One region of the Shewanella sp. SM69 genome, then DNA from elsewhere that is predicted to be linked to it. Evidence: predicted binding sites of a transcription regulator. Region 1 holds the regulator's gene; each other region holds the start of a gene.
The links. The regulator NrdR, encoded in region 1, represses ribonucleotide reductase genes. The targets are predictions, from matches to a motif close to AAACACNANATNTNGTGTTT.
Positions count from the first base shown of each region.

Region 2: a site for NrdR is predicted at 8,629-8,648, ahead of nrdD (anaerobic ribonucleoside-triphosphate reductase). Genes of this name have one in related genera too.
Region 3: a site for NrdR is predicted at 7,113-7,132, ahead of nrdA (class 1a ribonucleoside-diphosphate reductase subunit alpha). Genes of this name have one in related genera too.

Region 1 is NZ_JAKKRV010000003.1:171,941-182,567, reverse strand. It holds gene L5M37_RS06700 (AEC family transporter) at 1-655, shown strand, start outside; gene recN (DNA repair protein RecN) at 784-2,442, shown strand; gene L5M37_RS06690 (phosphatidylglycerophosphatase A) at 2,596-3,090, opposite strand; gene thiL (thiamine-phosphate kinase) at 3,106-4,062, opposite strand; gene nusB (transcription antitermination factor NusB) at 4,141-4,545, opposite strand; gene ribE (6,7-dimethyl-8-ribityllumazine synthase) at 4,557-5,036, opposite strand; gene ribBA (bifunctional 3,4-dihydroxy-2-butanone-4-phosphate synthase/GTP cyclohydrolase II) at 5,167-6,270, opposite strand; gene L5M37_RS06665 (riboflavin synthase) at 6,366-7,022, opposite strand; gene ribD (bifunctional diaminohydroxyphosphoribosylaminopyrimidine deaminase/5-amino-6-(5-phosphoribosylamino)uracil reductase RibD) at 7,034-8,188, opposite strand; gene nrdR (transcriptional regulator NrdR) at 8,308-8,757, opposite strand; gene glyA (serine hydroxymethyltransferase) at 9,047-10,300, opposite strand; gene ettA (energy-dependent translational throttle protein EttA) at 10,490-10,627, shown strand, end outside.
Region 2 is NZ_JAKKRV010000001.1:405,967-416,593, reverse strand. It holds gene L5M37_RS01995 (peptidoglycan DD-metalloendopeptidase family protein) at 1-1,144, shown strand, start outside; gene L5M37_RS01990 (hypothetical protein) at 1,516-1,971, opposite strand; gene L5M37_RS01985 (M48 family metallopeptidase) at 2,062-2,586, opposite strand; gene L5M37_RS01980 (DUF3010 family protein) at 2,635-3,072, opposite strand; gene L5M37_RS01975 (DEAD/DEAH box helicase) at 3,276-4,631, opposite strand; gene rssA (patatin-like phospholipase RssA) at 4,882-5,829, shown strand; gene L5M37_RS01965 (NADP-dependent oxidoreductase) at 5,964-6,974, opposite strand; gene L5M37_RS01960 (MarR family winged helix-turn-helix transcriptional regulator) at 7,121-7,609, shown strand; gene L5M37_RS01955 (hypothetical protein) at 7,729-8,418, shown strand; gene nrdD (anaerobic ribonucleoside-triphosphate reductase) at 8,680-10,627, shown strand, end outside.
Region 3 is NZ_JAKKRV010000002.1:186,917-197,543, forward strand. It holds gene L5M37_RS04230 (LysR family transcriptional regulator) at 1-680, opposite strand, end outside; gene serC (3-phosphoserine/phosphohydroxythreonine transaminase) at 1,038-2,129, opposite strand; gene gyrA (DNA gyrase subunit A) at 2,265-5,015, opposite strand; gene ubiG (bifunctional 2-polyprenyl-6-hydroxyphenol methylase/3-demethylubiquinol 3-O-methyltransferase UbiG) at 5,401-6,111, shown strand; gene L5M37_RS04250 (HAD family hydrolase) at 6,113-6,784, shown strand; gene nrdA (class 1a ribonucleoside-diphosphate reductase subunit alpha) at 7,287-9,575, shown strand; gene nrdB (class Ia ribonucleoside-diphosphate reductase subunit beta) at 9,650-10,627, shown strand, end outside.

The DNA.
Region 1 (10,627 bases):
TGGTAATACGGCATTTATTGGTATTCCACTGCTCATCATCCTCTTTCCGCAGCAGCAAAGTGCGTTAGTCGCCGCCGCGATTGCCAGCTTATTATCCGTGCTGATGTTTGCCGTCGCCTTAGTCTCGATGGAACTGGCCACTAACACCCAAAGACAACACCACGCCTTAGTCATAATGGCGATGGCGGTAGGTAAAAACCCTATCGTTATTGGTAGCTTAATTGGCGTCGGCATTTCGGCGCTAGAGATAAAACTGCCGTCAGGGCTGGCGCTAATGATCCAGCAAATAGGCAATACCTCAAGCCCCTGCGCCCTATTTGCTATCGGCATGGTACTCGCCAAAGCGATGCGCTACCAGAAAGATAGCAGCGTATTTAGCCCCAAAAATTTTATCGAACTGAGCCTTATCAACCTCTTCAAGCTGGCTATCCAACCGGCACTCGTCTACTTTATGCTTAACCGTTTTGGAGTAAGTGGTGACTACCTGATCATGGGCGTGATCTTGAGCGCACTGCCCACCGCGGCTAGCGTGTACTTACTCGCCCAGCGTTATAACACTCAGGCTTCAACCAGTGCTCAAGGCATTCTATTTGGCACCTTAGTCACTTTCTTCAGTTTACCTATCTTAGAAAGCTTAGTAAGAACCAATGCATAATCAGTTAATTAAAAATATTTACTGCCAATAATGCCGATTTTTCACCCAAGCCACTTTACTGTATATAAAATCAGTATATACTGTTTATCAATACAGTGGTTTGGTATGTTTTTCGACAGGAATTCACTATGCTTTGCCAACTCAGCATTAATAACTTCGCTATCGTCCGTTTTTTAGAACTGGATTTTCGCCCCGGTATGACCAGCATCACAGGTGAAACCGGTGCAGGTAAATCGATTGCCATCGATGCGCTAGGCCTATGCCTAGGCAATCGCGCCGATGCCAGCAGTGTTCGTCCCGGAGCCAATAAAACCGAGGTCAGCGCCCGCTTTTCCTTGGATGATATTCCACTGGCAAAACGTTGGTTAGAAGATAACGATCTTGAACTCGATGATGAATGCATACTACGTCGGACCATTGGTAGCGATGGCCGTTCACGCGCCTACATCAATGGGAATCCAGTGCCGCTGACGCAACTCAAATTACTGGGTCAGTTGCTCATCGGTATTCACGGCCAACATGCGCACCATGCGATGTTAAAAAGTGAACATCAACTCACCCTGCTCGACAGTTATGCCAACCACAGATTACTTATCGATACGGTTGCCGCCAGCTTTCAACGCTGCAAGCAAATTGAGGCTGACCTAAAACAACTCGAAGCCTCACAGCATGAACGTATTGCCCGTAAGCAATTAGTGCAATATCAAGTAGAAGAACTCGATGAGTTTGATCTTAAAGTTGATGAGTTCGATGAAATTGAGCAAGAGCACAAACGCTTAGCCAATGGCACTGAGTTGATTGACACCTGTCAAGCGAGCTTAGATATACTCACTGAAGGCGAAGAGAACAACATAGAGTCGTTGCTCAATCGAGTCGTTTCCCTCGCCGAAGATCTGCAAAGCTACGATCCTGCATTAAGCAATATCAACACAATGCTCAATGATGCCTTAATCCAAGTGCAAGAAAGTGCCGGCGAATTACAGCACTATTTGAGTAAGCTTGAACTCGATCCAACCCACTTTGCCTATTTAGAAGAACGGCTATCAAAAGCCATGCAACTGGCGCGTAAGCATCATGTTAGCCCGAATAAACTGGCCGAGCATCATTTAGCATTAAAGGCTGAGCTAAGCACCTTAGACAGTGATGAAAGTAAACTTGAAGAAATTCAGCTTCAAGTCGAGGCAAGTAGAGCCGCTTATCTTAGCAATGCGCAAAAGCTCAGCCAAAGCCGTGCCCGCTATGCTAAAGAACTCGACAAACTGGTGACTCAGTCAATCCACGAACTGAATATGCCTAAGGGTAAATTTACGATCGAAGTCAATTTCCACCCCGAGCAAATGTCAGCCAATGGCAGTGACAATATCGAATTTATGGTAACCACTAACCCTGGCCAACCTTTGCAACCGATTTCGAAAGTCGCGTCTGGCGGTGAGCTCTCACGGATAGGGCTAGGGATCCAAGTGATTACCGCGAAGAAAGTTGCCACACCGACATTAATTTTCGATGAGGTGGATGTCGGGATTTCCGGCCCCACCGCAGCAGTGGTGGGCCGCATGTTACGCAGCTTAGGGGAATCGACCCAAGTACTGTGCGTGACTCACTTGCCGCAAGTTGCGGGCAATGGTCATCAACACATGTTCGTCGATAAATTTAATAAGGCAGGCAGTACTGAGACCACAATGAAATCGCTCGATCGTGAGCAGCGTATCCAAGAGCTTGCAAGACTGTTAGGTGGCGATACTATCACCAGCAATACCCTAGCAAACGCAAGGGAACTGCTGCAATAGTAGTATGGATCAAATAACGAATGAGGTCGCTAAACGCTTGAATCTACACACTGTATATCACAAGCTAAGGGGCTATATCAAAAACTAAGGGTTAGTTGTTGACTATGCTAACTAACATGCCGGGTTAACTATCATGTTAGGTTAGCGATAATGTTAGCTAAAAAACCAGACTAGCCCTTGCAGACAAATAAACGAAAACACGCCCGCTAAGACATCGTCAATCATAATGCCAAAGCCACCATGAACTTTGGCATCGAGCCATCGAATAGGCCAAGGCTTGATGATGTCGAAAAAGCGAAATAGACCAAAGCCGACTAACAACCAACCCCAACCTGCTGGTGCCGCTATCATAGTGATCAGTAGCCCAACCACTTCATCCCACACAATCGCACCGTGATCGTGTACCCCCATATCTTGAGCGGCTTTACCGCAGATATAAAATCCCGCAAATGCGCTCAATAAGGTTAAGCCGATATACCAAGTGAGCGGTAATGGCGCCATCAATAAATAGAGGGGAATGGCTGCTAAGGTACCGAAAGTACCAGGCGCTTTAGCGGCGAGTCCACTACCAAAACCGAGTGCCAAAAAGTGGACAGGATTTTTTAATGACAGGCGCGTTAGCACCTGATCCTTTGACAACCATTTCATTAACATGCTCTTCGCTTAAAAGTGCTCGAAACCGTGATACGGCGGTGTAAACGGCTCACCATTGAGTTGCAACTTGAGCTTACTGCCTGCACAAATTTGTCCAACGCGAACAAACTTTGCTCCAGCATGGCTCAACGCTGTCTCAAGCGCACCTTTTTGCGCTTCAGGAACGGTGAACAGCAGTTCATAATCTTCGCCCCCCGTAAGCGCATAACCTAAGGCATGCTCCTCGCTGACGGTATCTTGCATCGCGCGTGAAAGCGGGATGCAATTAACGTCCACCACAGCACCAACTGCCGAAGCCTTAAGCACATGACCGATATCCGAGATAAACCCGTCGGAAAGGTCGATTGCACTGGAGGCAAGCGAACGCAAAGCTTGGCCCGCTAAGACTCTTGGTGTTGGACGATAATGTCGATTAATCAGGAATTCTTTATGCTCGGCTCTGGCCTGCTGCGCGCCTCGAATGATATCCAGACCTAAGGCCGAATCTCCGAGCGTGCCCGTGACATAAATCCAATCACCCGCTTTAGCACCATGGCGCGTGAGTGCCTTGCCCGGTGGGACTTGGCCGTGCACTGTGATGTTAATCGCCCGTGGACCACGAGTCGTATCGCCGCCAATTAAGGCGATGCCATAGTAATCGGCCGCTTCAAACAAGCCTTCACTAAAACCACTTAGCCAAGTCTCATCGACTTCGGGTAGCGTTAAGGCAAGCGTCATCCACGCGGGTTCAGCGCCCATGGCTGCCAGATCAGATAAATTTACCGCTAAAGCTTTGTAACCTAAGGCAGCGGGAGGCATGTCGGGGAAGAAATGGACATTTTCAACTAAGGTGTCACAGGAGATAGCGATCGACTTGTTTTCTGCGGGTTGCACTAAAGCGCAATCGTCACCGATGCCAAGCTTCACATCACGGCGAGTGGGGCCGCGGTTGCTAAAATAACATTCAATTAATTGGAATTCTTTCACTGTACAGTTTGGCACGACTTACATCGGCCACCTTTGTTAGCAATGAAAAACGGTATCCTAAGATACCGTTTGTCTTTATTACTTGCGTGCAACCAGTTTGTCGAGCAGTCCGTTCACAAACTTATGACTCTCGTCCGCACCGAAAGCTTTTGCCAACTCAATCGCTTCGTTAATCGCGACCTTGTATGGCACATCTTTACGGAAAGTCAGCTCATAGGTCGCTAAACGAACTATGGCTTTCTCTACTGGAGACACTTCATCAATCGGGCGTTCCAGATGCGGGATGATCAGCTCATCCAATTGGGTTTTCTTCGTTGCAACGCCTGAAAATAGCTCACGAAAATAAGCTACATCAACACCGTCGAGACTTTGTTCAGTTAAAAACTCATGCTCGACATCGGCAATATTATTCCCGCTTAGTTGCCATGAATAGATGGCTTGAACGGCTAAACGGCGGGCCTTGCGGCGCTCAGAAGGCTTCATTATTTTTCCTACTATAACAACTGTTGTTCAAGTTCTTGCAGAACATTGACCATTTCAAGCAGGCTTAGAGCAGCTTCGCCGCCTTTGTTACCCGCTTTGGTACCTGAACGTTCAATCGCTTGTTCAATGGTATCAGTGGTCAAAACACCGAAAGCAACAGGCAGATCAAATTCTAAAGCAACTTGAGCTAGACCTTTATTACATTCGCCTGCAACAAAATCAAAATGAGGAGTACCACCACGGATCACCGCACCTAATGCGATAATACCGTCGAATTTACCACTGGCAGCTACGCGACGCGCAGCTAGCGGCAACTCAACCGCACCAGGTACACGGACAACAGTGATATTGTCGTCGCTGACTTGGCCAAAACGTTTCAGCGTGTCAAGTGCACCTTCAAGCAAGCTCTCAACTAAAAAGCTGTTGAAACGCGAAATTACAATCGCAACTTTGGCATTTTTCGCTTCGATATTACCTTGAACTACGTTCATTATCTTACCTAATTTAGCTAAAGCACCCAGCTCGGGGCGAAAAGTGGCGACATGATATCACAGCCAATTGCCCAGAGCCCTATGCAAATTATCAGAAATTGTTAATTTTACTTCAGTGTAACTTTGGGTTTTAGTCCGCCACATACTCAGTCACTTCAAGGCCAAAGCCTGAAAGTGAGTGGTAGCGTTTAGGCGAGCTGAGCAGGCGCATCTTAGTCACACCAAGGCTGGCGAGAATTTGCGAGCCAACACCCACACGGCGCGACGTCCCCTGCCATTTTGCAGAAGCAGGCGCTTGGCCTTGATCTTCGGCTTCAAAGGCTTTCACCTTAGAAAGGATTTCACAGGGATGTTCTTGATTCCCGAGTAAAACCAATACACCACCTTCTGCAGAAATACGCTCCATCGCCTTTTCGAGTGGCCAGCTGCGTTGCTGATCGCGCTCTGAGTGGAGTAAATCGTTGAAGGTATTTTGCAAATGCACGCGCACCAAACAATCTTCTTTCACCTCACCTTTGACTAAGGCAAAGTGCAGTTGATTGTCGATAGTGTCTCTAAAAGTCACCATATCGAACTCACCGAAACGGGTCGGTAATTTACATTTAGCTTCACGCACAACCGTGGTTTCTTTGGTATTGCGATACTCGATTAAAGCCGCGATAGTGCCGATTTTGATGCCATGCAACTCGGAGAAAATCTCCAAATCTGGGCGACGTGCCATAGTGCCGTCTTCGTTCAAAATCTCAACGATAACGCCCGATGGCTCAAGTCCCGCAAGACGGGCTAAATCACAGCCAGCTTCAGTGTGGCCTGCGCGGGTTAATACACCGCCGTCCTGTGCCATTAACGGGAAGATATGCCCTGGTTGCACTAAATCAGACGCTTTAGCCTCTTTAGCCACAGCCGCTTTCACCGTTACAGCGCGATCGTGGGCCGAAATACCGGTAGTCACACCTTCTGCCGCTTCAATAGAAACCGTAAAGTTAGTCGAGAACTGGGCGTTATTATTCGTCACCATTAAAGGCAGGTTTAACTGCTGGCAACGGGCTTTAGTCATGGTCTGGCAAATGAGCCCACGGCCATATTTCGCCATAAAGTTAATCGCTTCTGGCGTTACCATTTCGGCCGCCATGATCAAATCACCTTCGTTTTCTCTGTCTTCGTCATCCATCAAAATAACCATTTTACCTTGACGAATATCTTCGATGATCTCTTCTATACTGTGCAGCGCCATTGTAGGACCTTATGATTTTACTGTTATTATGAAATTCTATACCTAAATAACCTAAGCTGCCGATAAGCTTAAGTTAAATAATCTGCTCCTGTGCACTAACGCACAAAGCCGGCACGGGCTAACATTTCCATGGTGACGCCACCGTTCTTGCTGTCTTTGCCATCATAATTCATCAAACGTTCAAGATAACGGGCGATTAAATCCACTTCGATATTCACCTTATCGCCCGCTTGCAGGTCGATTAACGTGGTTTCCCCTGCGGTATGCGGCACTATGGTCAAGCGGAATCGACTGCCGTCCACTTCATTAACCGTCAGACTCACGCCATCAATGGTGATGGAACCTTTATGGGCAATGTAACGCCCAAGCTCTACGGGTGCGGCTAACCAAAATTCAATGGCTTGACCACGCACTAAGCGTTGCTCAACCGTTGCCATACCGTCAACATGGCCGCTGACCATATGGCCGCCTAAGCGTGTGGTTGGGGTAACCGCCTTTTCAAGATTCACCTTAGTGCCCACGTTGTAGTGAGCAAAGCCGGTTAGACTCACGGTTTCGGCTGAGATATCAGCCACATAACCGTCTGCTAATTGCTGCACAACCGTTAAGCACACACCGTTGGTAGCAATACTGTCGCCTAGACGTACATCGTTTAAATCCAGTTTGCCGCTCGCCACGGTAAGACGAATATCATCGCCTTTACGCTCCAGTTTGCACAGGGTGCCAACGGCTTCAATAATCCCAGTAAACATGGTTAACTCACTTAATTAAATAAAGAAGTATCAAGCTTAACGCTCAAGATTAAACGGGTATCTGGCCCTATTTTGCGCTCATCGACCAACGTGAGTGCAGGAATGTGTGCCATGGTTTGATAATCGGGCAATTGCAGCAGATTACGCCCATGCCCACCGAGGATTTTCATCGCTTGATATAGCACTAACTCATCGGCCAGCCCCTCTGCTAAAAAAGCGCCTGCTAAGGTTGCACCCGCTTCCACCAACACGTGATTACAGCTTTGGCCTAAATAGCTTAATAGTTCAGGCAATGAGACGCGACCTTCAATTGCAGGTAACAGGAGGCAACTCACATGGGAGGGTAATTGCGCTTGAAACTCTGCGGAATAAGCCACGGTCGAGACCAAGAGTATCGGCGATACGATAGCTAAGCAGGCGGCGGATAACGGCAAACGGGCGCGGCTGTCGAGTATCACTCTTAATGGCTGCAGTAATTGCGCCTCGGTTACACTGTCTTTTAAGCTGCCAAGTTCCTGATAACGCACATTAAGTAAAGGAGCGTCTGCCAGTATGGTTTCGATCCCCGTAACTAGCGCGCAGGAACGTAAGCGTAATCGCTGCACGTCGCGGCGAGATTCTGGACCAGTTATCCATTTAGACACACCGTTAGACAGCGCAGTTTTACCATCGAGACTCGCAGCCAATTTGACTGTAACTCTGGGTAAACCCGATTCCATGCGCTTCATAAAGCCTAAATTCAAGGCATAGGCTTCATCGCGATGTAATCCCACATCCACTTCAATACCGGCATCGCGCAGCATTTGAATGCCACGACCACCTACTTGCGGATTAGGATCTTCAACCGCCACCACCACGCGTTTAACGCCAATATTGATCAGCGCCAAGGCACAGGGTGGCGTGCGGCCATAATGGCTACAGGGCTCTAAGGTGACATAGGCCGTTGCGCCGCGGGCGTGTTCGCCAGCCATACGTAACGCATGCACTTCGGCGTGGGGCTCACCCGCTTTTTGATGATAACCTTCGCCGACAATCTGATTATCTTTAACGATAACGCAGCCCACACTGGGATTGGGCCTCGTGGTGTAAAAGCCTTTGCGCGCCAATTGAATCGCGCGGCTCATCATTTGGGTATCGAGTACGGACCAACTTATGTTCAAGCTCATGTTCAACCCTGTTGTTAAAGGTTTCGGCTTTCACCAGTCTTACAAACCTGTCTTTTAAATTTGTGCTTTCACGCCAATCGCTCGTACACGTCTGCCTTGTCGGCGACAAAACTCAATGACTACTTTTGCAGTTTGGCGATGGCTTCGCCAAATTCAGACACGTCTTCAAAGGCACGGTACACGGAAGCGAAACGAATGTAGGCGACTTTATCGAGGCTCATCAATTGCTCCATCATTAAGTTACCGACCATTTCTGACGGCACTTCCCGCTCGCCAGTGGCGCGTAGGGTCGACTTGATTTTGCTGAGTGCTTGCTCGATTTCATCCATAGATACGGGGCGTTTTTCAACGGCGCGTAACATGCCACCTTGGAGTTTTTCTTCATCGAAGGGTTGGCGTGAACCATCGCGCTTAATCACCCTAGGCATGACTAATTCGGCGCCTTCGAAGGTGGTAAATCTTTCATGACATTCGGTGCATTCTCGGCGACGGCGCACTTGGTGGCCTTCTGCCACTAATCGGGAATCGATGACTTTAGTATCTGTCGCGCTACAAAATGGACAATGCATTGAGCCTCCTGCCAGTGAATGCGAGTAAAGCGTTAATGGCTTTACCTGTTAAAATCTCAGCCAAACACAATGGATTTAAGCCTAAGATTTTACCAATAAAAATGGCCGCTAAATGCGGCCATGGGATTTTATCCTATTTATGGGCTGAGGTTAACTACCTGAGCTTAACAACCTAATGTTAACTACTTGATGTTAAGTACCTGATGCTAAATACCTGATGTGATAAGTATCAAGTCTGTCGGCGGTCAATCTCGGCCATTCATCTACTAAACGTAGATGCATAGGCAAATTAGCCGTAAACAGGGAAACGTGCGCAAAGTGCCAATACTTGGTCTTTAACACGCTCAATCACAGCAGGATTGCTTGCATCATCAAGGATGTCACAAATCCAGCCCGTCAGCTCTTTCGATTCCGCTTCTTTAAAGCCGCGGCGCGTAATGGCTGGCGTACCGATACGCACACCAGAGGTCACAAAGGGTGAACGTGGATCGTTTGGCACTGAGTTTTTGTTCACAGTAATGTTAGCGCTACCTAAGGCGGCATCGGCTTCTTTACCCGTTAAGTCACGACCAATCAGATCAACTAGCATTAAGTGGTTGCTGGTTCCGCCAGAGACGATTTTGTAACCGCGCTCAAGGAACACTTCAACCATAGCTTTAGCGTTGTTAACCACTTGCTGTTGGTAAACTTTAAATTCTGGCTCTAGGGCTTCTTTGAACGCCACCGCTTTACCGGCGATAACGTGCATCAATGGGCCACCTTGACCGCCTGGGAATACCGCAGAATTCAACTTTTTGTACAAGTCTTCATCGTCAGCAGCAGATAGGATCACGCCACCACGAGGACCCGCTAAGGTTTTGTGGGTCGTAGATGTCACAACGTGCGCGTGTGGTACTGGGTTTGGATAAACGCCCGCAGCAATAAGACCGGCAACGTGCGCCATGTCGACAAATAAATAAGCACCGATTTTGTCTGCGATTTCACGCATTTTTGCCCAATCAACGATACCTGAATAGGCAGAGAAACCACCGATCATCATCTTAGGCTTGTGTTCTATGGCAATACGTTCCATTTCGTCGTAGTCGATTTTGCCAGACTCGTCGATACCGTAAGGAATGATGTTGTACAGTTTGCCAGAGAAGTTAACCGGTGAACCGTGGGTCAAGTGACCACCGTGGGCTAAGTTCATGCCCAGTACGGTATCGCCAGGTTTTAACAATGCCATGTAAACCGCGCTGTTTGCCTGTGAACCTGAATGAGGTTGTACGTTAGCGTAAGTTGCGCCAAACAGTTCTTTCGCACGTTCAATCGCTAAGGTTTCAACTACGTCCACATACTCACAACCACCATAGTAACGCTTGCCTGGATAGCCTTCAGCGTACTTATTGGTTAACTGTGAACCTTGCGCTTCCATCACGCGTGGACTGGTGTAGTTTTCAGAAGCAATCAGCTCAATATGCTCTTCTTGACGCAGAGTTTCATTCTGAATTGCCTTAAACAGTTCCGGATCATAATCTGCGATATTCATATCTTTTTTCAGCATTGCTTACTCCAGCTGCCAATTCTTATAGGTAGGGTTGCGCGGTATTCTACTCGGAACGCGGTCACAATCCCAGTATTTGAAACATGAAATTCCTGCAGATAGTGCTTGAACTTGGCTCATTGTCGAGTTGAGTTCGGCGCGCAATCGAGTAGAATTAGCCGCATCATTAGTCACTTAAGATAGAGAAAAATGGCTCAGTTTGTTTACAGCATGCTGCGGGTGGGTAAAATTGTTCCGCCTAAGAAGCAGATCCTTAAAGATATTTCTTTAAGCTTTTTCCCCGGCGCCAAAATTGGCGTACTCGGTCTCAACGGTTCAGGTAAGTCG
Region 2 (10,627 bases), on a different contig from region 1:
CCCTGTTGTTCTCGATATTGAAAATATTCTCCCCCAAGTTTCTGAACCTGAAGTCCTAGATCAAGCTGCACTCATTAATAATGCTCCCCAGTTTGAGCGAATTATCGTTTCCGGTGATACCTTAAGTGGGTTATTTTCCAAGGCGGGTGTTGATCAGCAGACTATGTATAAGGTTTTAGAAGCTGATTTAAACATTTTGGCACTTGATACCCTGTTACCTGGTAACAGAATGCAATTTTGGCTTGATAGTGAAGGCCAGTTACAAAAATTAGAACTTTATTTTAACGCTGCCCGCCAAGTGGTTTTTACGCGTTATGAAGACGGTAGTTTTAATGTTGAAGAAGTGAACGTTGAAGGTGTTTGGCAAAATCGAATTTTGACTGGCGATATTAAAGGTTCTTTCTACGTTTCAGCCCAAAAAATGGGCTTAGCCGCTGCAGATATTCAGCGAATTGAAGATTTACTCAAAGAAAAATTGAATTTTGCCCGTGATTTACGAGTTGGCGACAAATTCTCAGTTTTGGTAAATGATCAATATGTTGAAGGTGAACCGACGGGAAGTAGCCAAATTTTAGGCGTCAGTATTAAAAGTGGTCGTTCTGAAATTAGTGCATATCAATATTCTGATGGTAGTTATTATGATGCTAAAGGCCAGAGTTTAGTTCGGGCATTCCAACGTTATCCGTTAGCTAAACAACCGCGTATGAGTTCACGTTTTAACAGCCATCGCAAACACCCAATCACAGGGCGTATTTCTCCCCATAATGGAACAGATTTTTCCGTGCCAATCGGGACTAAAGTTATTGCACCTGGTGATGGAATTGTCAGTTTAGTGACGGACCATCAGTTTGCCGGTAAGTATATTGTGATTGAACATGGTGGTAAGTACCGTACCCGTTACCTACATTTGTCTAAGGCGTTAGTGCGTAAAGGTCAACGTGTAACTCGCGGTCAAGTGATTGCTTTATCTGGTAATACAGGTCGTTCGACTGGTCCACATTTGCATTATGAATTCCATATCAATGGTAAACCTGTTGATCCGTTGAAAGCCGATATTCCTATGTCGAGCAAGTTAGCGAATCAAGATTTACGCACATTCACTAATATGGTGAAGAGTCGTGAAGCTATAATGAACTTAGGTTAGCCAAACCTAAGCTAATAGAATTTATAGTATCAAAGTTTGAATAAACAATAGCACTGACTTTCTAGAAGAGTTTATCAATGCCGATGAAATGAAAATTTCATCGGCATTTTTGTTTCCAAAATGCTTATTGTGGCAGACATTTTCCTGCTATCACGAGTACTGTTCAAGTTGTATAAAAGCTTAAAATTTGTTCGATTCGAAGTCGTGGCGATAAAACATAAGGGATAAAATAGGTAGGATCTTCAGTTAGAAGTGTTATAGCGAGTCATTCAAAAGGTTGTGAAGAGGAAAATTGTGCGGCTGAAGAGCTTATAACGTTTTTTATTAAGGACTGAACAGAGAACCAAATATGCAGTGCTAAATAGTGCCTATCAGCTTGCGTGGCGCCTTTGCATCACTTTTAATGCGCACTTGCACAATTTACCTTTTAATGCGGGACAGCCACCACAGGGTGATTTTTTAAAGGGACGTAATGCAAAGCTGTGTTCCGTGGGTAAAGGAGAAAGTCGAGTAATAATAGTCGATGAAAATGTCGCATCATTTGCGGCAATAAACTTAGCTTTCGCGAGTTTTAATTGTTTTTTGAGTGTTGACTTATTGCTATGGGCAAATTCTTGCTGAGCAATATGCTTAGAGAGTAATTGGGTGAGGTGCTTTCGTTGAGCCTTTTTATTCGTCAAAGATTTATCAGTCAGGGTGTTCAGACGAGATAAGGATGGAATCACTTTTCCTGAACTTGAAACAGATTTCGCCTGTGTTTTGAGTAACTTTTTAGCTTGTTTTTTACACCATTTGCTCAAAAGTTTATCGATATTCTGTTTCGTCATTGTCATTACTGAGTTCTCCTGCGTGAGATACTTCAGCATTCTAAATGAAAACTATTATCAGTCAAGTTTTGGGCGAAAAATATACGAAGGTTAGGTATCGACTTTATCTGTAGAATAAGGGGATATGTTAGCGTCGATGCAAGTCAATAATAAGCGCAAATCAAATTCAAACTGGTGATAATCCGGCTCCATGTGGGTACACAAATTATAGAAAGCTTTGTTGTGATCTTTTTCTTTTAAATGGGCTAATTCATGTACTACGACCATACGCAACAAAGGTTCTGGCACACGCTTTAAACGCGAAGAAATGCGAATTTCGTTCTTCGCTTTGATTTTATTGCCTTGAACTCGTGCTACGTAAGAATGCAAGCCAAGTGCATGATGGCTAATATTAATTTTGTCATCAAATATCACTTTTGAGAGCGGGGAGGACTGGCGTAAAAATTGATTTTTAATCGTCTGAGTATAGTCGTACAGCGCTTTATCGCTACGAACGCTATGTATGACAGGATGACGTTTCAGCAATAGCTTGGGTAATGTGCCAGCATCGAGATGTTGCTGTACCTGCTGTTGAATATCAAGGCTGTAACCGTTTAAGTACTTTAATGGATTCATAGAGGATTTAGCTCCGAATGACTTCGGAGCCTGAGTTCATCACATTACTTATACTTTGCCAAAAATTCGGCGATTTTGATGGGCATAAGCGGCTTCGAAAGCTAACTGCTGTACTTTTTTAAGATCTAAACTATCGAAATCAACTTGGGGTGGATTGCGCTTGTTTTGCTCTTTGATAGTGACAGGAGACAATAGACTGACAGGTAATTCCCCTAATTGAATGGCTGCTTCAAGTTTAAAGCTTGTCGCTGAACCCGCGAGTTTACCTTTTTGCTCACGTTCTATGATGACAACTTCATCAACGCGATAATCTTGCATAAGCTTATGAAAAGCGAAGTGAAACTCACGAATAGCTTCTGTGGTAGCAGATTGGGAAACGGTGAAAGACACCTTACGGCATTCTGGCACATTGAAGGTTTCACCTTCATAGCTCAATAAACTGATAATGGCTTCGCCACCTTTTAATTCAACACCACAAACTCTCATGTTACACCTTCAAAATATCGATAATAGCGCTATTGTAGCTGGAAATGACATGAGGATCAGTGTTTACCATGCGCTTTTGATTCGCTTGGCGACAGACTGATAATTTTAGTATGTCAATTTCCAGTATTAGATCATGCCTATGTGATTTGTATCAGAGATAATATCTGATGTTAAATCCACCGGCCTTTATGCATAAATTAGTTTTAAACTTCTTCAGTATCATTATCTTGCAGTAATTGTGCCGCAGCAGGTTTTCTACGCATAGGAGCATCGCCGACATCCACGCCCGTGATGAAACGCTTATCCCGCGACGGTGCTGGTGTGGTTGCTTTGGTTCTTTTGCTCTTACCTTTAGCAAGCTCCGCTTTAGCAACACGTTTTACTGGCGTTTGTTTAGCTTTGCTTTTTAGACCACTAAATTTAGCTTCTAGGCCTGGAATTGTGCTGATCTCAAAGGTTTTTCTGAGGAAGACTTGGACTTTCTTAAAGTTGTCCCAATCTTTTGGCCCGACGAGCGATATCGCATCACCTTTTGCGCCTGCACGACCAGTACGGCCGATACGATGCACGTATTCTTCGGCAAATTTAGGCATGTCGAAGTTAACGACCAAGGACACATTGAGCAAATCCAGGCCGCGAGAGGCGACATCGGTTGTCACTAGTACTTGTTGTTGGCCACGGGCAAATTGGTCCATGATTTGGTTTCGTGCGGCCTGCTTTAAATCACCGCTGAGTGCGGCGGTTGCAAAACCTTGCGTGGTTAATTTAGCGGCTAAGCGCTCAGTATCTGGACGCGTCGCGGTAAAAATAATCACTTGTTTATGGGTTTCATCTTTGAGCAAACGGGCTAATAACGCTTCTTTATGGTCTAAATGGTCACATAAAAAGATACGTTGATGAATATCGTTATGCTCAGAGTGAGCCGCGCCAATCGCCACGTGCGCTGGATTTTTTAGTAATGTTGCTGCGATATCATTGATTTCGTCGTGATCTAACGTGGCAGAAAACATCAGAGTTTGACGGCGTTTATGATCGGCTGCATCGTTGATGGCTTTTAACTGCGGGGCAAAGCCTAAATCTAACATGCGGTCGGCTTCATCGAGGACTAATAACTCTAAGCCATTGAGAAAAAGATGCTTCTGTTCTAAATGATCGGCGATACGGCCTGGAGTCGCGACAATAAAATGCGGTTCTTTCGCTAAGGCTTTGGCTTGGTCATTAAAGTTTTCCCCGCCCAGTACGCTGATGGCCTTGTATTGGGTGTTGGCGACAAGGAGGCGAAGCTGACTATAAACCTGATGCGCTAGTTCGCGGGTCGGTAATAAAATCAAGACTCTAGGATCACGTTTCGACAGTGAGCGGGTAGAAATGACTCTTTGCAATGCGGGTAACAAAAACGCTAAGGTTTTACCTGAGCCCGTTTTTGATGACGCCATTAAATCTTTACCTGCCAATGCGATAGGCAGTGCTTGTTCCTGGATGGCGGTGGGTTCTGTGATCCCCATATGTTTTATGCTTTGAAGCAGACGCTGGTCCAGAGAAAAATCGGTAAATTGCAAAGGTATATCCCCTAAATCTTAGTAAGGGCAGATTATAGCCTTAATCGCCCTTGCTCAGCTATCCACATCGGTGATTATCTCTGCTTCATGCACGGATTGATGTAGAAAGTGTGCCATTTATGCTCTGTTGATTGTATTTATTTACATTGGTATTACAACCTCTTAATTGTGTCGTTTTTACCGATTGACAGTGGATATGGCAGGATTTTACGTTATCGTGTACTGCATTGAGTTACAGGAGAAATGATTTATGGCTAACGGAACAATCCCTTCGGTAGGTATTGCCTTGGGCAGTGGGGCGGCGAAAGGTTGGGCACATATAGGTGTATTGAATGGTTTAGCTGCCATGGGTATTAAGCCCGATAAAGTGGCTGGATGTTCGGTGGGGGCTTTAGTGGGTGCCGCTTACGCCCATGATCATTTACCCGAGTTAGAAAAATGGGTGCGCGGTTTTTCTAGTTGGGACGTGCTTGGCTTGATGGATATTCGATGGCGTAAGGGCGGGCTTATCGGCGGAGACAAGGTGTTCGATGTGCTGCATGCACGTATAGGAGATGTGAATATTGAGAATCTCAATCGTCCCTTTGCAGCCGTCGCGACTGACTTATACTCTGGTCAGGAAATTTGGTTTACTGAAGGGGATTTACGGCAAGCGGTACGGGCCTCTTGCTCCATGCCGGGGATTTTAGCCCCTGTCAGACAAGGAGAACGCTGGTTAGTCGATGGCGCTGTGGTGAATCCTGTTCCTGTTTCGGTTAGCCGTGCCATGGGCGTTGATGTAGTGATTGCAGTGGATTTATATGGTTATCATTCTGGGCGTATCCAAGTGTTACCCGTGAATATGACCAGCCAAAGGACTGTCCAAGCTGAAATGGATATGCCAGCGCGACAAGAAACGGGCTTTATGGATTTATTTGCCCGTGGCCGAGATTATGTCAGTAACCTAACCGATAAGTTTTCACTCGGCACTAAATCGAATCCGGGGATGATTGCTGTGATGTCGCAATCTATGGGTATTTTAGAGCAAAGGCATAAACGGGCGCGGTTGATGGGCGATCCACCAGATATTTGTATTGTGCCAGAGGTGGGAAATATCGGCACTATGGAGTTTCACCGTGCTGATGAGGCGATTGCCGCCGGCGAAGCGGCGGTGGAGAAAGTCGCCCACTTGATTGAAGCAGCGTTCTGGAAGGGCTGATGAGTCAAAATGTAGAGTTAAAAGTTTTATATAGATAGCGTTTGATTGCCAGATAAACAAAAGTCGGTATCACTTTCGCGATACCGACTATTTGCTATCTCATATTGAGATGTTTATACCGCTTTGTTGGTAACTTAGGCTAGTTTTACCAGCATTTTACCGCGATTCTTACCTTCAAATAGACCGATAAAAGCATCAGGTGCTTGTTCAAGCCCTTGATAAATTGTTTGTTCTGCTTTGACTTTGTCTTCCGCTAACCATTGAACCATTTTTGCGGTGAACTCAGGATAATGCGCCCAATGTTCGGATACGATAAAACCTTCCAACTTGAGTTTTCGCATTACAATTAGGGCTAAGTTGTCAGGGCCAGGTGTTGGAGTTGTGTTGTTATATTGCGAAATCATACCGCAAACAGCGATACGTCCATGATCTTTCATATTGCTCAGCGCTGCGGCTAAATGCTCGCCACCGACGTTCTCAAAATACACGTCAATTCCTTCTGGGGCGGCTTTTGTCAACGCTTGGGTGAGATTGTCACAAGTCTTATAATTGATGACCGCATCAACACCATAACTTTTTAATAATTCAGCTTTTTCATCTGAACCGACAGAGGCTATAACACGGGCACCTATTAGTTTACCAATTTGGCAAGCCACACTACCTACTGCGCCAGAGGCTGCGGAAACGAACAGTGTCTCACCCGCTTTTAAATCTGTAATGTGAGTCAGTCCTGTCCAAGCAGTCATGCCTGGCATTCCGAGTACGCCGAGGAAATGTGAATTATCAAGCGTAGTTAGTGGTAAAGCTGTCAGTCCTGCGGTATCTGTGACTGCGTGTTCACGCCAACCTAGCATGCTGCTGACTTTAGTACCAACCGGGAACTCGGTGTTTTTTGACGCGATAACTTCACCAATCGCACCGCCTTCTAAGACTTGATTTAAGGCGAAGGGCGGAACATAACTCTTGCGATTAACCATGCGCCCGCGCATGTAAGGGTCAACCGACATCCATAGATTTTTAATCAGCACTTGTCCATCAGCGAGAGGTGCTAACGCTTTATTTACTAAAGTAAAGTTCTGTGCTGTAGGCATGCCTTCTGGGCGACTAGCTAGATGGATTTCACGGGTTTCAGTCATACTCTTCATAAAAAATCACTTTTTGTTTGTGCGCAAACTAATGATGTTAACTCTACGTGGCTTTAAGATTGAATGCAAATAGTTTGCGCGCAAACTAGATGGGGTGGGACAGATCGGATAAGATAGTGTTATGTTTAAATGACAGGCGCTTAAACGTGCAGAATTGCTTACCTCAACCTGAGCTAGACGCTACAAAACAGACTCATAGCCAAGCTTCTAGCGATCCACTCTGTTTATCCGATAATGTTTGTTTCGCGTTATATTCTGCGAGCAATGCATTAGTGCGTGCTTATCGGCCTCTACTCGAGGCATACGAGTTAACTTTCCCTCAATATCTGGTGATGCAAACCCTGTGGCGTCAAAACGGCTGTAGCCAAACCCAGCTATCAGCGGCGACTAAGCTCGATATGGGGACGCTAACGCCTATCGTTAAGCGATTAGAGGTAAAAGGCTTGATCACGCGTTTGGCCTGCATTGAAGATGAGCGGAAAAAGCTGATCACTCTGACAAGTCAAGGAGAGGGTATCAGGCACGAAGCTCTTGCCTTGAAGCAAACCTTGCTTGATAAAGTGCAGATGGACGCTGAGGCACTCGATTTACTAAGGCGGCAATGTCTTGCCTTGATCGAAGATATACAGTCCTAGATATAAGTTGGTTTATGCATAGTGATGCTATTAACTCAGGGGTTGCACTGATTAATACTTGATTGGCTTAGTTTTTGCTTTAAAACCGTCATTGAGTCTTAGACGCCGAATTTTTGACGATGAATTCTATTTTAAATGCCTTTAATCTTAATCGCAGCAGTGCCAGTATCGCCGATGCCTATGGTGCCAATAGCCAAAAGACGAGCACGGCTAAAACCGATACTACGATAGAAACAAATAAAACGCAGACGGATGCTACCAAACCCGATAACGGTAAAACCGATGAGATAGCGCTGTCGCCAAGGGCGCAACGCGCACAGAAAATTCAATCGATGGCGAAGGATTTTTTTGCCGATGGTCAATTTGGCGTCGCCGATATTCCCGCATTGGTGTCGCGCTTACAAAAAGATGGCATTTTATCGGATGTGCAACTCGAGCGTTTATCGAAAAACGGTATTACAGTGCCGAGCACAACAACGCCGACTAAACAATCGTTGCAAGATTTTTTAGATGATGAAATCAAGTCATTAGCTAAAAAATCACCTAATAATCCTCTTATCAATACCTTAGTTGATGCTAAAAACGTCTTAACCAATATGGATGATGCTCAGTCGCCGGTGCTAGCCCAGAAGGCCACGAAAGTCCTTAGCCAATTGACGGATTATTTGAATTCTGAACCTCCGCTTACGGATGCTCAAAAGCAGCAGTGGCAGGGGCTAAAATCTATGATGCAACTTGCTTCATCTATGGGGGCACATCAATCTGCATCGGGCCAACTCAGTAGTTATCTTGCGCTTGCTAAACGTTAATTCACATCCATAGTGCGTGATAAACACAAATTGTCACGCATTCAACTAGCTGGGTTTAATCAGCAGGTCAAGGCGCAATTTTCAGATAATTGGGCCTAGCTGCAGTTCTTGTTTGTTCTTTTATTTCATCCTAAAAACTATGATCTGGATCATGGACTCCTTACCGTCATTGTAGCCTAATGCTCTACATATTGTGTTTTATGCTTTTAAAATCACTAGATGTAGTGTTAATTTTTAGGCAAGATGGAGAGGAACTGAACAATGCCAGTCGTAATTAAGCGTGATGGTTGCCGCACACCTTTTGATGAAACAAGGATAAGGGATGCAGTGAATGCCGCTGCAAACTCAGTTGGAATAGAGGATGGCGACTATGCAGCGACAGTGGCAGCGTGTATCAGTCAGAGCGTCGCGCCATTAGCTGAAGTCGATATCCACCATCTACAAGATGCGGTTGAGAATTTACTGATGGAAGGGCCGTACAAGTCCCTTGCGCGCGTGTATATCGAATACCGTCACGACAGAGATGTGTGCCGTGAAGCGACCAGTAAACTCAACCTCGAAATCCGTGGTTTAGTTGAGCAAAGCAATGCGGCTTTGCTCAATGAAAATGCTAATAAAGATTCAAAAGTCATTCCTACTCAGCGGGATTTACTCGCGGGCATAGTCGCCAAACATTACGCCAAGAGTCATATTTTGCCAAAGGATGTGGTCGCTGCCCATGAAGCGGGCGAGATCCATTACCACGACCTAGATTACTCGCCGTTTTTCCCGATGTTTAACTGCATGTTGATTGATTTAGCTGGCATGTTGACCCACGGCTTTAAAATGGGTAATGCCGAAATTGAAACCCCTAAGTCTATTTCAACAGCGACAGCGGTGACCGCGCAGATCATTGCCCAAGTGGCGAGCCATATCTATGGCGGAACTACTATTAACCGTATCGATGAAGTGTTAGCGCCATTTGTCGCTAAGAGCTACGACAAGCACTACCAAATTGCCCTGAATTGGAAGATCACCGACGCCAAAGCCTTTGCCACGGCGCAAACTGAAAAAGAATGTCACGATGCATTCCAGTCTTTGGAATATGAGGTCAATACCTTACACACTGCCAATGGCCAAACACCGTTCGTGACCTTTGGGTTTGGTTTAGGTACGTCGTGGGAATCACGCTTAATTCAGCAATCTATGCTCAAAGTGCGGATGGCGGGATTGGGTAAAAATCGCAAGACTGCAGTATTCCCTAAGCTAGTGTTTGCGATTCGCGATGGTATTAATCATAAAGCGGGCGATTGCAATTACGATGTAAAACAGATGGCGCTCAAATGCGCAACAATGCGCATGTATCCCGACATCCTCAACTACGAGCAAGTCGAGAAAGTTACCGGTTCATTTAAAACCCCAATGGGCTGCCGTAGCTTTTTAGGCACCTATGAAGAAAATGGCGAGCTTGTGCATGAAGGGCGCAATAATTTGGGAGTGGTCAGTTTAAACCTGCCGCGGATTGCCTTAGAAGCCAATGGCGATGAGACTGAGTTTTATCGCATTTTAGATGACAGATTAGTATTAGCCCGTAAAGCGCTGGATACCCGTATTGAGCGACTGAATGGTGTTAAAGCCCGCGTGGCACCTATCCTTTATATGGAAGGCGCCTGTGGTGTACGCTTGCGCGCTGATGATGATGTGGCGCAAATCTTTAAAAATGGCCGCGCTTCGATTTCACTCGGTTACATTGGCCTGCATGAAACCATGAATGCACTCTATGGCACCCAAACCCATGTATTTGACGATGCACAATTAAGGGACAAAGCCGTCGCTATTGTAGCTTATCTTAAAGCGGCTACCGATGCGTGGAAGGCCGAAACAGGTTATGGCTTTAGTCTGTATAGCACGCCAAGTGAGAGTCTCTGCAGCCGTTTTTGTAAACTGGATGCGAAGCAATTTGGGCTAGTCACAGGGGTGACAGATAAGGGCTATTACACCAATAGTTTTCACCTCGATGTGGAAAAAAGTGTTAACCCTTACGATAAAATTGATTTTGAACAGCCATATCCCGCTATCGCGAACGGTGGCTTTATTTGTTATGGCGAATATCCCAATATGCAGCATAACCTCGAAGCGCTGGAAAACGTCTGGGATTATAGCTACAGCCGCGTGCCTTACTATGGCACTAACACGCCAATCGACGAATGCTACGACTGTGGCTTTACCG
Region 3 (10,627 bases), on a different contig from region 1:
CGTTTTTTAGATTGCTGGGCGAGCAAAATATCAAAAAAAGGCGTACTGAGATCCGTATCGGTAATGCCAATATGGCTAAAACTCAGGTAATCATCGAAGCTGATATGCGGCTGTTTAGCCAAGGGATGGGATGAATTCATCAGGCAGATCATTTCATCGCTAAACAAGGTTTCCCACACCAGATCGTCTTGAAGAGGTTTAGGTTGACTTAGATCATGGGGTAACAGCACAAAGTCTAATGTACCTTTAAGCAATCCATCAAAACCAATATTGTCTTTACTGTAAATATCGAGGCGGATATTAGGAGCCAAGCTCAGAATATGGGCACTGAGCTTGGCGGCCAGCAGTTCAAAGGTGCTTTCTCGCATCGCAAGCGAAAAACGCCCCTCAAAATGAGCAGGGTTAAACGCATCCTGACTCATGATCTGATTCATATCATTGATCATCTGTTGCACGCTTGGCCCTAATCGTCTTGCCAATGGGGTTGCTACCAGTGAGTTGCCGTTACGATAGAACAGTTCATCGTTTAAACTGTCCCTGAGCTGGCTTAAGGTTTTACTGACGGATGAGGGGCTTAAACATAAACGTTCGGCGCTGGCGGTTACACTCAGGGTATCGAGCATCACATGCAAAGTGATCAAATGCTTCATACTAATCCGCGAAAGCTTGGCCAAATCCATCTGTAACATCCTATTGATTTATCGTGTATACACATCTAAAGATACGTTCTTTTAATTATGATAAACAATAATATACAACTAACCCAGCATCTTACTCAGTAATGCGCGTCAGCTCACAGGCTTTCTCAAAACGAGTGTTCTTGAAGGCCTCTGGTCTCAACGTCATCTTGCTTAACGCCATTGTCGATAAATTAAAGTTAACAAAAAAGCGAATGCATTTGAGCATTCGCTTTTGGGATGTCTCACTTGAGATGGCTAACTGATGATCAACATTCAATAAGCATAACGTTGATATTCAGGCAGCAAAGCCTAGACGCTAAGCGTCGCAAGCTAATGAGTGACTCAATACAGCTAAGCCTAGCTATGTTTGTTTGCAAACTCATTCATAAACTTGACCAAAGCAACTACGCCATCGAGTGGCATTGCATTATAGAGGCTAGCACGCATACCCCCTACGATACGATGGCCCTTTAAGGCAACGAGTCCAGCTATTTGGGCTTGCTTTAGGAACTCACTATCGAGCGCTTCGTTGACTAATTGGAAAGTCACGTTCATTTGTGAGCGGTTCGCTGCAACAACCCCATTACGGTAGAAAGCATTACCATCAATGCATTGATATAACATCTGCGCTTTTTGTTGATTAATTTTTGCAATACTCGCAATGCCGCCAATGGACTTAAGCCAAGCAAAGACTTCAGCGGCGAGATACCAAGCAAAGGTTGGCGGTGTGTTGAACATAGAGTCATGCTCAACGGCTAAACGATAGTCCATGATGGACGACTGCGGTAAACTCGGCAGTTTTAACATGTCATCGCGCACTATCACTATCGACAGACCCGATGGACCTATGTTCTTTTGTGCGCCAGCGTAAATCAAACCGTAGCGGCTGACGTCGATTTCACGTGACATAATGGTTGACGATAAATCGGCAACAATTGGCCAAGGTGAGTCTAATTCATCAAAAATTTCGATACCATCTACTGTCTCATTAGGGCAGTAGTGAACATAGCGATAATCGGCATCGATTTTATGTAAATCAGGCAAGACAACCGCATTGAGTCCATTGTGTTTTTCAACAATATTCAAGCTATCAATCTGCGCTTCACCCACGAGCTTTTGTGCTTCGGCTAACGCGGCAGATGACCATTGACCACTGACTAAATACAGGGCTCGGCCATGATTACCTAAAAAATTATTCACAACAGCGGAGAACTGCCCACGACCACCGCCGTGCATAAATAGCACATGGTAATTTGTGGGGATCTGCATCAGTTCACGTAAATCGGACTCGGCTTGTTGTGTAAGCGCGATGAACTCTTTACTTCGGTGGCTGATTTCCATCACGGAAACGCCTTGGCCATTCCAATCAAGTAATTCCTGTTGTGCTTTTTTCATTACCGCTGCGGGTAACATTGCAGGTCCAGCACAGAAATTATAAATCGCGCTCACTGACACTCTCCTTAATCCCAACCATGATGTAGGTATTGATAAATACGAAACCATTCTAAAACGAACAATGCTATCAACATCAATGCCATTAAAAAAACGAGCGTCCAATTGGACGCTCGTTAATATGACACTTAATTACTCTTCGTCTTGCTCATCATCAGCAAGTTCGTCTTCATCTTCGTCCAACTCTTCTTCGTCATCCAGCGCTTCTTCAAGAGCCTCGTCAGCTAATTCGCCTTCGACAATGACAGGAACAATCGGTAAACCGTTTTCATCCAGCTCGACTTCATCTTCTTCAGTTTGGATTTCGTCGATACGTTGTAGGCCGACCACTTTCTCGTCGCCCGCAGTGCGGATAATCGTTACACCTTGAGTATTACGGCCAATGATGGACACGCCGCTCGCAGGTGTACGCACTAAGGTACCTTTATCACTGATGAGCATCAGTTCGTCGTTAAGACCGACTTGAACAGCCCCAACAACAGCGCCGTTACGTTCGCTCACCTTGATTGAAACCACACCTTTAGTCGCACGGCTCTTCGCAGGATATTCAGACAGTTGCGTCCGTTTACCGTAACCATTTTCAGTCACAGTCAGAATCGCGCCATCGCCTTTGGGTACGATAAGCGACACGACTTTCTGGCCTTCTTCTAAACGGATACCACGAACGCCTGTTGCAGTACGGCCCATAGGGCGTAAGGACAAGACTTCTTCACCGGTTTCAGGATCGGTTTTCACTTCGCCAGTTTCAGAATCACGAACTTTCTCACCAAAGCGAACCACTTTCCCTTCGTTCGAGAACAACATGATTTCGTCATCACCGTTAGTGATATCGACACCGATCAGTTGGTCACCGTCTTTGAGGTTAACGGCGATAATGCCGTTTGCACGTGGGTTGCTATAAGCAGTTAGTGCGGTTTTCTTCACAGTACCGTGTGAGGTGGCCATGATGATGTACTTGTCAGCCGCGTATTCACGTACTGGCAGAATCGCAGTAATGCGCTCGCCATCGGATAACGGCAGCAAGTTAACAATTGGACGACCACGGGCCGTACGGCTCGCTAATGGCAATTGATACACTTTGAGCCAGTACATCTTACCAAAGTCAGAGAAGCACAAAATGGTGTCATGGGTATTGGCAACTAACAGCTTCTCGACGAAATCTTCATCTTTCACTTTCGTCGCGGCTTTACCTTTACCACCACGGCGCTGGGCTTGGTAATCGGTCAAGGGTTGATACTTGGCATAACCTAAGTGCGACAGTGTTACCACAACGTCTTCTTCGTTGATCAAGTCTTCAAGACTCATATCGACTTCGTTGGCATTGATCACTGTACGGCGCGCATCACCATATTCTTCAAGGATTTGAACTAATTCTTCCTTGATCACTTCCATCAAACGCTCAGGACTGCGCAGAATAAACAGCAGACCCGCGATAAATTCAAGCAGTTCTTCGTATTCGGCGATGATCTTATCGTGCTCAAGACCGGTCAAACGGTGTAAACGCAGTTCCAGAATGGCCTGAGCTTGTTGCTCAGTCAGGAAATATTGACCGTCACGAATACCGTATTGTGGCTCTAACCACTCTGGACGCGCGGCGTCATCGCCCGCTTTTTCCAGCATGCCTTGAACGTGGCCTAATTCCCAACCTTGCTCAACCAATTTCACTTTGGCATCCGCAGGCGTGGGTGAGGCTTTGATCAGTGCAATAATCGGGTCAATGTTAGCCAGTGCAACCGCCAGCGCTTCCAAAATATGGGCACGCTCACGGGCTTTACGCAGTTCAAATACGGTACGACGCGTCACCACTTCACGGCGATGCAGAATAAAGCATTCGAGCATTTCTTTAAGGTTAAACAGTTTAGGCTGACCATTGGTCAGGGCCACCATGTTAATCCCGAAAGAACACTGCATTTGCGTTTGAGCATAAAGGTTATTGAGTACAACCTCGCCCACTTCACCGCGCTTAATTTCGATAACGATACGCATACCGTCTTTATCAGACTCGTCGCGTAGACCGCTGATCCCTTCAAGCTTTTTATCTTTAACCAGCTCGGCAATCTTCTCGATTAAACGGGCTTTGTTCACTTGATACGGGATTTCAGTGACGATAATGCGCTCACGGCCATTATCTTCGGTTTCCACATCTGCCAGAGCACGCATGATCGCACGGCCACGGCCAGTTTTATAGGCATCAATAATGCCTTTACGGCCATTGATAATCGCTGCAGTGGGGAAATCCGGACCTGGAATGTATTCCATCAACTGTTCAATCGACAGTGAAGGCTCTTCAATCAATGCCAAACAGCCTTTCACTACTTCCGTTAGGTTGTGTGGTGGGATGTTGGTTGCCATACCCACGGCAATACCCGATGAACCGTTAATTAACAGGTTAGGTACGCGTGTAGGTAATACAGCTGGGATCTGTTCTGTGCCGTCGTAGTTAGGGACGAAATCCACTGTCTCTTTTTCAAGATCGGCCAGTAATTGGTGCGCTAACTTATCCATACGGATTTCGGTATAACGCATTGCCGCCGCTGAGTCACCGTCGACCGAACCGAAGTTACCTTGGCCGTCTACTAAGGTGTAACGCAGTGAGAATGGCTGGGCCATACGGACGATAGTGTCATAAACAGCAGAATCACCATGGGGGTGATATTTACCGATGACGTCACCAACCACACGGGCAGATTTTTTGTAAGGCTTGTTCCAATCGTTCTTCAATTCACTCATGGCAAACAGAACGCGGCGATGAACCGGCTTTAAGCCGTCGCGCACGTCTGGTAATGCACGTCCCACGATAACGCTCATGGCGTAATCAAGGTACGAATTCTTTAGTTCGTCTTCGATATTAATTGGCGAAATAGATGATGCCAGATCAGTCATAAACTGCTCGTTCCCCTGAAAAATAGCCGACAACGTATAATCCGTATCATTGCCTAGCCCAAAAACGTGATTTGGCATTCTAACACAGTTATTTAATGTCGCCAGACCTATCATTATCGAATTGAGAGTCTGGTGGCTTAATAGATGAAAACACTGTCAATTTGGTCGTTTGTGCGATAAACAAGCGTTGAAATTCACGGCTTACGATGAGGAAAAATCGTCAAAGGGATAAAGTAAAAGGTCGATACGGAGCACAACAATTAACATAAAAGCAGATAACTGCTGAAAATTCACTCAACCACAAGGGCTTAGCTCAGTCGAGCACTTTGTTTATCAAACATAGTCGTTATAATAGCCGCACAATAAAGCTTCTTCAGGTAATAGCATGCATCAGAATACCAATGTAGACCCACAGGAAATCGCAAAGTTTGAACGTATGGCCGAAACTTGGTGGGATCTCAACGGCGAATTTAAGCCGCTGCATCTATTAAACCCGCTGCGCTTAAACTATATCGATCAAACCGCTGGCGGTATTTTCGGCAAGAAAGTGCTCGATGTCGGCTGTGGTGGCGGCATTTTGTCTGAAAGCATGGCCCGCATCGGCGCCGAGGTTGATGGCTTAGATATGGGTGATGAGCCCTTAGAAGTCGCGCGCCTACATGCCCTCGAAACGGGCGTGAGCATTAATTATGTAAAAAATACTGCCGAGGCCCACAGCCAAGATCATCAAGCCTATTACGATGTGGTGACCTGCATGGAAATGCTCGAACATGTACCCGATCCACAATCTGTGATTAAAGCATGCTGTGACATGGTCAAACCCGGTGGTCATGTGTTTTTCTCCACCATCAACCGCAACATTAAATCCTACGTGCACACCATTTTAGGTGCGGAATATTTGCTAAAAATGCTGCCAGTTGGCACCCACGAGCATAAAAAATTCATTAAGCCTTCGGAGCTGATTGAGCTAGTAGATAATACCGATCTTATCTGTACCGATGCCTTAGGGATAAGCTACAACCCATTGACGGGCATTTTTAAGTACACGCCTAAAGTTGATGTGAATTACATGATAGCGACGCGTAAGGTTGATTAATATGAGTCTGGCACAGATCAAAGGCGTACTGTTCGATCTCGATGGCACCTTAGCCGATACCGCGCCGGATCTGGTGCAGGCCCTCAATTTAAGTCTTCAAGACGTCGGCATCGCCGCGCAGCCGTTAGCGGCCATGCGCTACGCCGCATCCCACGGCAGTTTTGCCTTAGTCGATGCCGCGATCCCTGATGCGGCAGAAGATCTTCGATCTCAAGTACAGCAAGGACTGCTCGCCCACTATCAGCGTATAAATGGCGATCATTGTGCGCTATTTACAGGCATAGCAGCATTACTCGATTGGCTCGAGTTAACTCAGCTGCCGTTTGGGGTGATCACCAACAAGCCTGCGCGCTTTACCCGTCCCTTATTGCGAAAACTGAATTTACACTTGCGTATGCCCGTTATCATCAGTGGCGATTCAACAAAACACCCAAAACCCCACACTGCACCTATGCTGTTAGGCGCACAACAGCTGAACTGTGCTCCAGAGCACATTTTGTATCTTGGGGATGCCGAGCGAGATCTGCTCGCGGCCGAGGCTGCTGGCATGTTAGGCGGCGTGGCCCTATGGGGTTATCTGGGCGTGAACGACAAGCCGTTGCAATGGCCTGCGCACGCGCATTTTGCAAGCCCAACTGAGCTACATCAAGCACTAATCGAAGCACTGGCTTAACAACATCAACCAAAAACAGCGCCTACAATGCTCACGAATAAGGCATACAATACGTAACTTCACTGACGGACATCAGTGTGTCAGCATACTATTTATGACCCACGGAAAAAGTCAGGCGGATAAAAGATCGGCACTCGTGAGCGATCGCGATCTAAAGAAAAGATCGCCTAAAAATCCCCCATGAGTGTGACACGCTAACCTGAAATTGAGCTTCAAGGTTAGTCGTTACTAACGCAAAAGTTTATCCTCACGTTATCCACAAGATGTCCCCTGAATTCAGACTTGCAAATAGGGGCAAACCTCACTATCTTGTATCCCATATAATTTAAAACACCATATCTTGTGTATAGGTAACAATCAGACACACTAGAAGCTCGCCGCTTAATTGACTCGTTTGTAACCAGTCAGCTGTATTTAAGGGACGATTATTGATTGTTTTACAAGGATACGTACGGTGATTTTGCTCACCTAAATACATATAAGAACCAAGGCCTATCTCCAAATGAATAGCACTATGACAGTCACAAAACGCTGTGGCGATCGTGAGAATATCGATCTCGAAAAAATACACCGCGTAATTACTTGGGCAGCCAAGGGATTAAAAAACGTTTCTGTTTCGGAAGTTGAACTTCGCTCGCACCTACAGTTTTTCGATGGCATCCCAACCGAAGCTATCCATGAAACCATTATCAAGGCTGCGGCGGATTTAATTTCTCCAGAATCACCGGACTATCAGTTCCTTGCTGCCCGTTTAGCGGTGTTTCATTTGCGTAAGAAGGCCTTCGGTCAGTTCGAGCCGCCAGCATTGTATGCTCACGTGACTAAATTGGTTGAGCTGGGTAAATACGATCAACACATTTTAAGAGATTACACCCGCGAAGAGCTGGATGTGATGGATACCTATATCGACCACTGGCGCGATATGGATTTTTCCTACGCTGCAGTAAAACAGCTTGAAGGCAAGTATTTAGTTCAAAACCGTGTGACCCACGAAATCTACGAGAGCGCGCAGTTCCTTTACATTTTGGTTGCGGCTTGCTTATTTGCCCGTTATCCAAAACAGACGCGCCTGAAATACGTTAAAGATTTCTATGACGCGGTATCAACTTTTAAACTGTCGCTGCCAACGCCAATTATGGCCGGTGTGCGCACCCCAACGCGTCAGTTTAGCTCTTGCGTACTGATCGAATGTGGTGACAGCTTAGATTCCATCAATGCGACCGCTTCATCTATCGTGAAATACGTCAGCCAACGTGCGGGTATCGGTATTAACGCCGGTCGTATTCGCGCCTTAGGTAGCCCAATCCGTGGTGGTGAAGCCTTCCACACAGGTTGCTTACCTTTCTATAAGTATTTCCAAACCGCAGTGAAGTCGTGTTCTCAAGGCGGCGTGCGTGGCGGTGCTGCGACCCTGTTCTACCCTATTTGGCACTTAGAAGTCGAATCTCTGCTGGTATTGAAAAATAACCGCGGCGTCGAAGACAACCGTATCCGTCATTTAGACTACGGTGTGCAGTTGAACAAAGTGATGTATCAACGTCTGATCAAAGGCGAGAACATCAGTTTATTTAGCCCATCTGACGTACCTGGCTTGTACGATGCTTTCTTTGAAGATCAAAACGAATTCGAACGTTTATATGTGCAATATGAGCAAGACAGCAACATTCGTAAGAAAACAATAAAAGCAGTTGAGCTGTTTTCACTGATGATGCAAGAGCGTGCTTCAACGGGCCGTATCTACATTCAGAACGTGGATCACTGCAACACTCACAGCCCGTTCGATTCAAAAGTCGCGCCGATCAGACAGTCTAACCTGTGTCTTGAAATCGCCCTGCCGACTAAACCATTGAACAACATCGATGATCCTGAAGGTGAAATCGCGCTTTGTACGCTGTCAGCACTTAACTTAGGTTCTATCAAAGAGTTATCTGATATTGAGCCATTAGCCAACCTCGCCGTACGCGCACTGGATAATCTATTGGATTATCAAGATTACCCTATCAAGGCCGCGCAAATCGCCTCGATGAATCGCCGTACCTTAGGCATAGGCGTGATCAACTTCGCTAACTATTTAGCGAAAAATGGCATGAAGTATTCCGATGGTAGCGCGAACGCTTTAACCCACAGAACCTTCGAAGCGATTCAGTACTATTTACTGAAAGCCTCAATGAACTTGGCCAAAGAGCAAGGTGCGTGTCCGTTATTCCACGAGACCACTTACTCTCAAGGTATTTTGCCAATCGATACCTACAAACGTGACCTAGATAAAATTTGTGCTGAACCATTGCACTTAGACTGGGAATCACTGCGTAGCGATATCAAGCAATATGGCCTGCGTAACTCAACGCTGTCGGCATTAATGCCATCAGAAACCTCGTCGCAAATCTCCAATGCGACCAATGGTATTGAGCCACCACGTGGACTTATCAGCGTGAAATCGAGCAAAGACGGTCAGCTAAAACAAGTGGTACCTGATTTCGATACACTGAAAGATAGCTATGAATTGCTGTGGAAAATGCCAAGCAACGACGGTTACTTACAGCTGGTGGGTATTATGCAGAAATTCGTTGACCAAGCAATTTCGGCTAACACTAACTACGATCCTTCACGTTTTGAAGGCCGTAAAGTACCCATGCAAACCCTGCTGAAAGATTTGCTCAATGCTTACAAGTTAGGTGTTAAAACGCTTTACTACCATAACACTCGCGATGGTGCGTCGGATTCACACGATGACATCACCAATTTAGAGAAAGAAGATGACGGTTGCGCCGGCGGCGCATGTAAAATCTAGTCTTTAACTTTAACGTTAACGGTTTTATAGGGATCCCTATTTAGTGGATCCCTATCCATTGGAAAAATAGCACCATGGCCTACTCTACCTTCTGTCAAACACCCAACGATGCCACCCGTGAACCTATGTTTTTAGGTCAATCGGTCAACGTGGCTCGTTACGATCAACAAAAATATGAAGTGTTCGAAAAACTGATAGAAAAGCAGTTATCTTTCTTTTGGCGCCCAGAAGAAGTAGACGTCAGTCGCGATAAGATTGACTACGGTGCATTGCCTGATCATGAAAAACACATCTTTATTTCGAACCTGAAATACCAAACCCTACTCGACTCGATTCAAGGCCGCTCGCCCAATGTGGCCTTTTTGCCGCTGGTGTCACTGCCTGAATTAGAAACTTGGATTGAGACTTGGTCTTTCTCTGAGACGATTCACTCGCGCTCATACACCCACATCATTCGTAATATCGTTAACGATCCTTCAGTGATCTTCGACGATATCGTCGTGAACAAAGAAATCTTAAGCCGTGCGACCGATATCGCCGCTTATTACGATCATTTGATCCAACTGACTCAGATATTCCATTTACTCGGTGCAGGAACCCATGTTATCGATGGCAAAGAAGTTATCGTAAATACCCGCACCCTGAAAAAAGCCTTGTACCTGTGCATGATGTCAGTCAACGCCCTAGAAGCTATTCGTTTCTATGTTAGCTTTGCGTGCTCATTTGCCTTTGCTGAACGTAAGCTCATGGAAGGTAACGCGAAAATCATTCGCTTAATCGCCCGTGATGAAGCCTTACACTTAAACAGCACTCAGCATATTTTAAGCATAATGCAAGGCGGTAAAGACGATCCAGAAATGGGTGAAATTGCTGCAGAATGCCAACAGGAAGCTTTCGATTTATTCTTCAAAGCCGCAGAGCAAGAAAAAGAATGGGCCAAATACCTGTTCAAAGACGGCTCTATGATAGGTTTGAATGAACAGATCCTGTGCCAATACGTTGAGTTTATTACTAATCAACGCATGAAGTCGGTGAATCTACCGCAACCATAC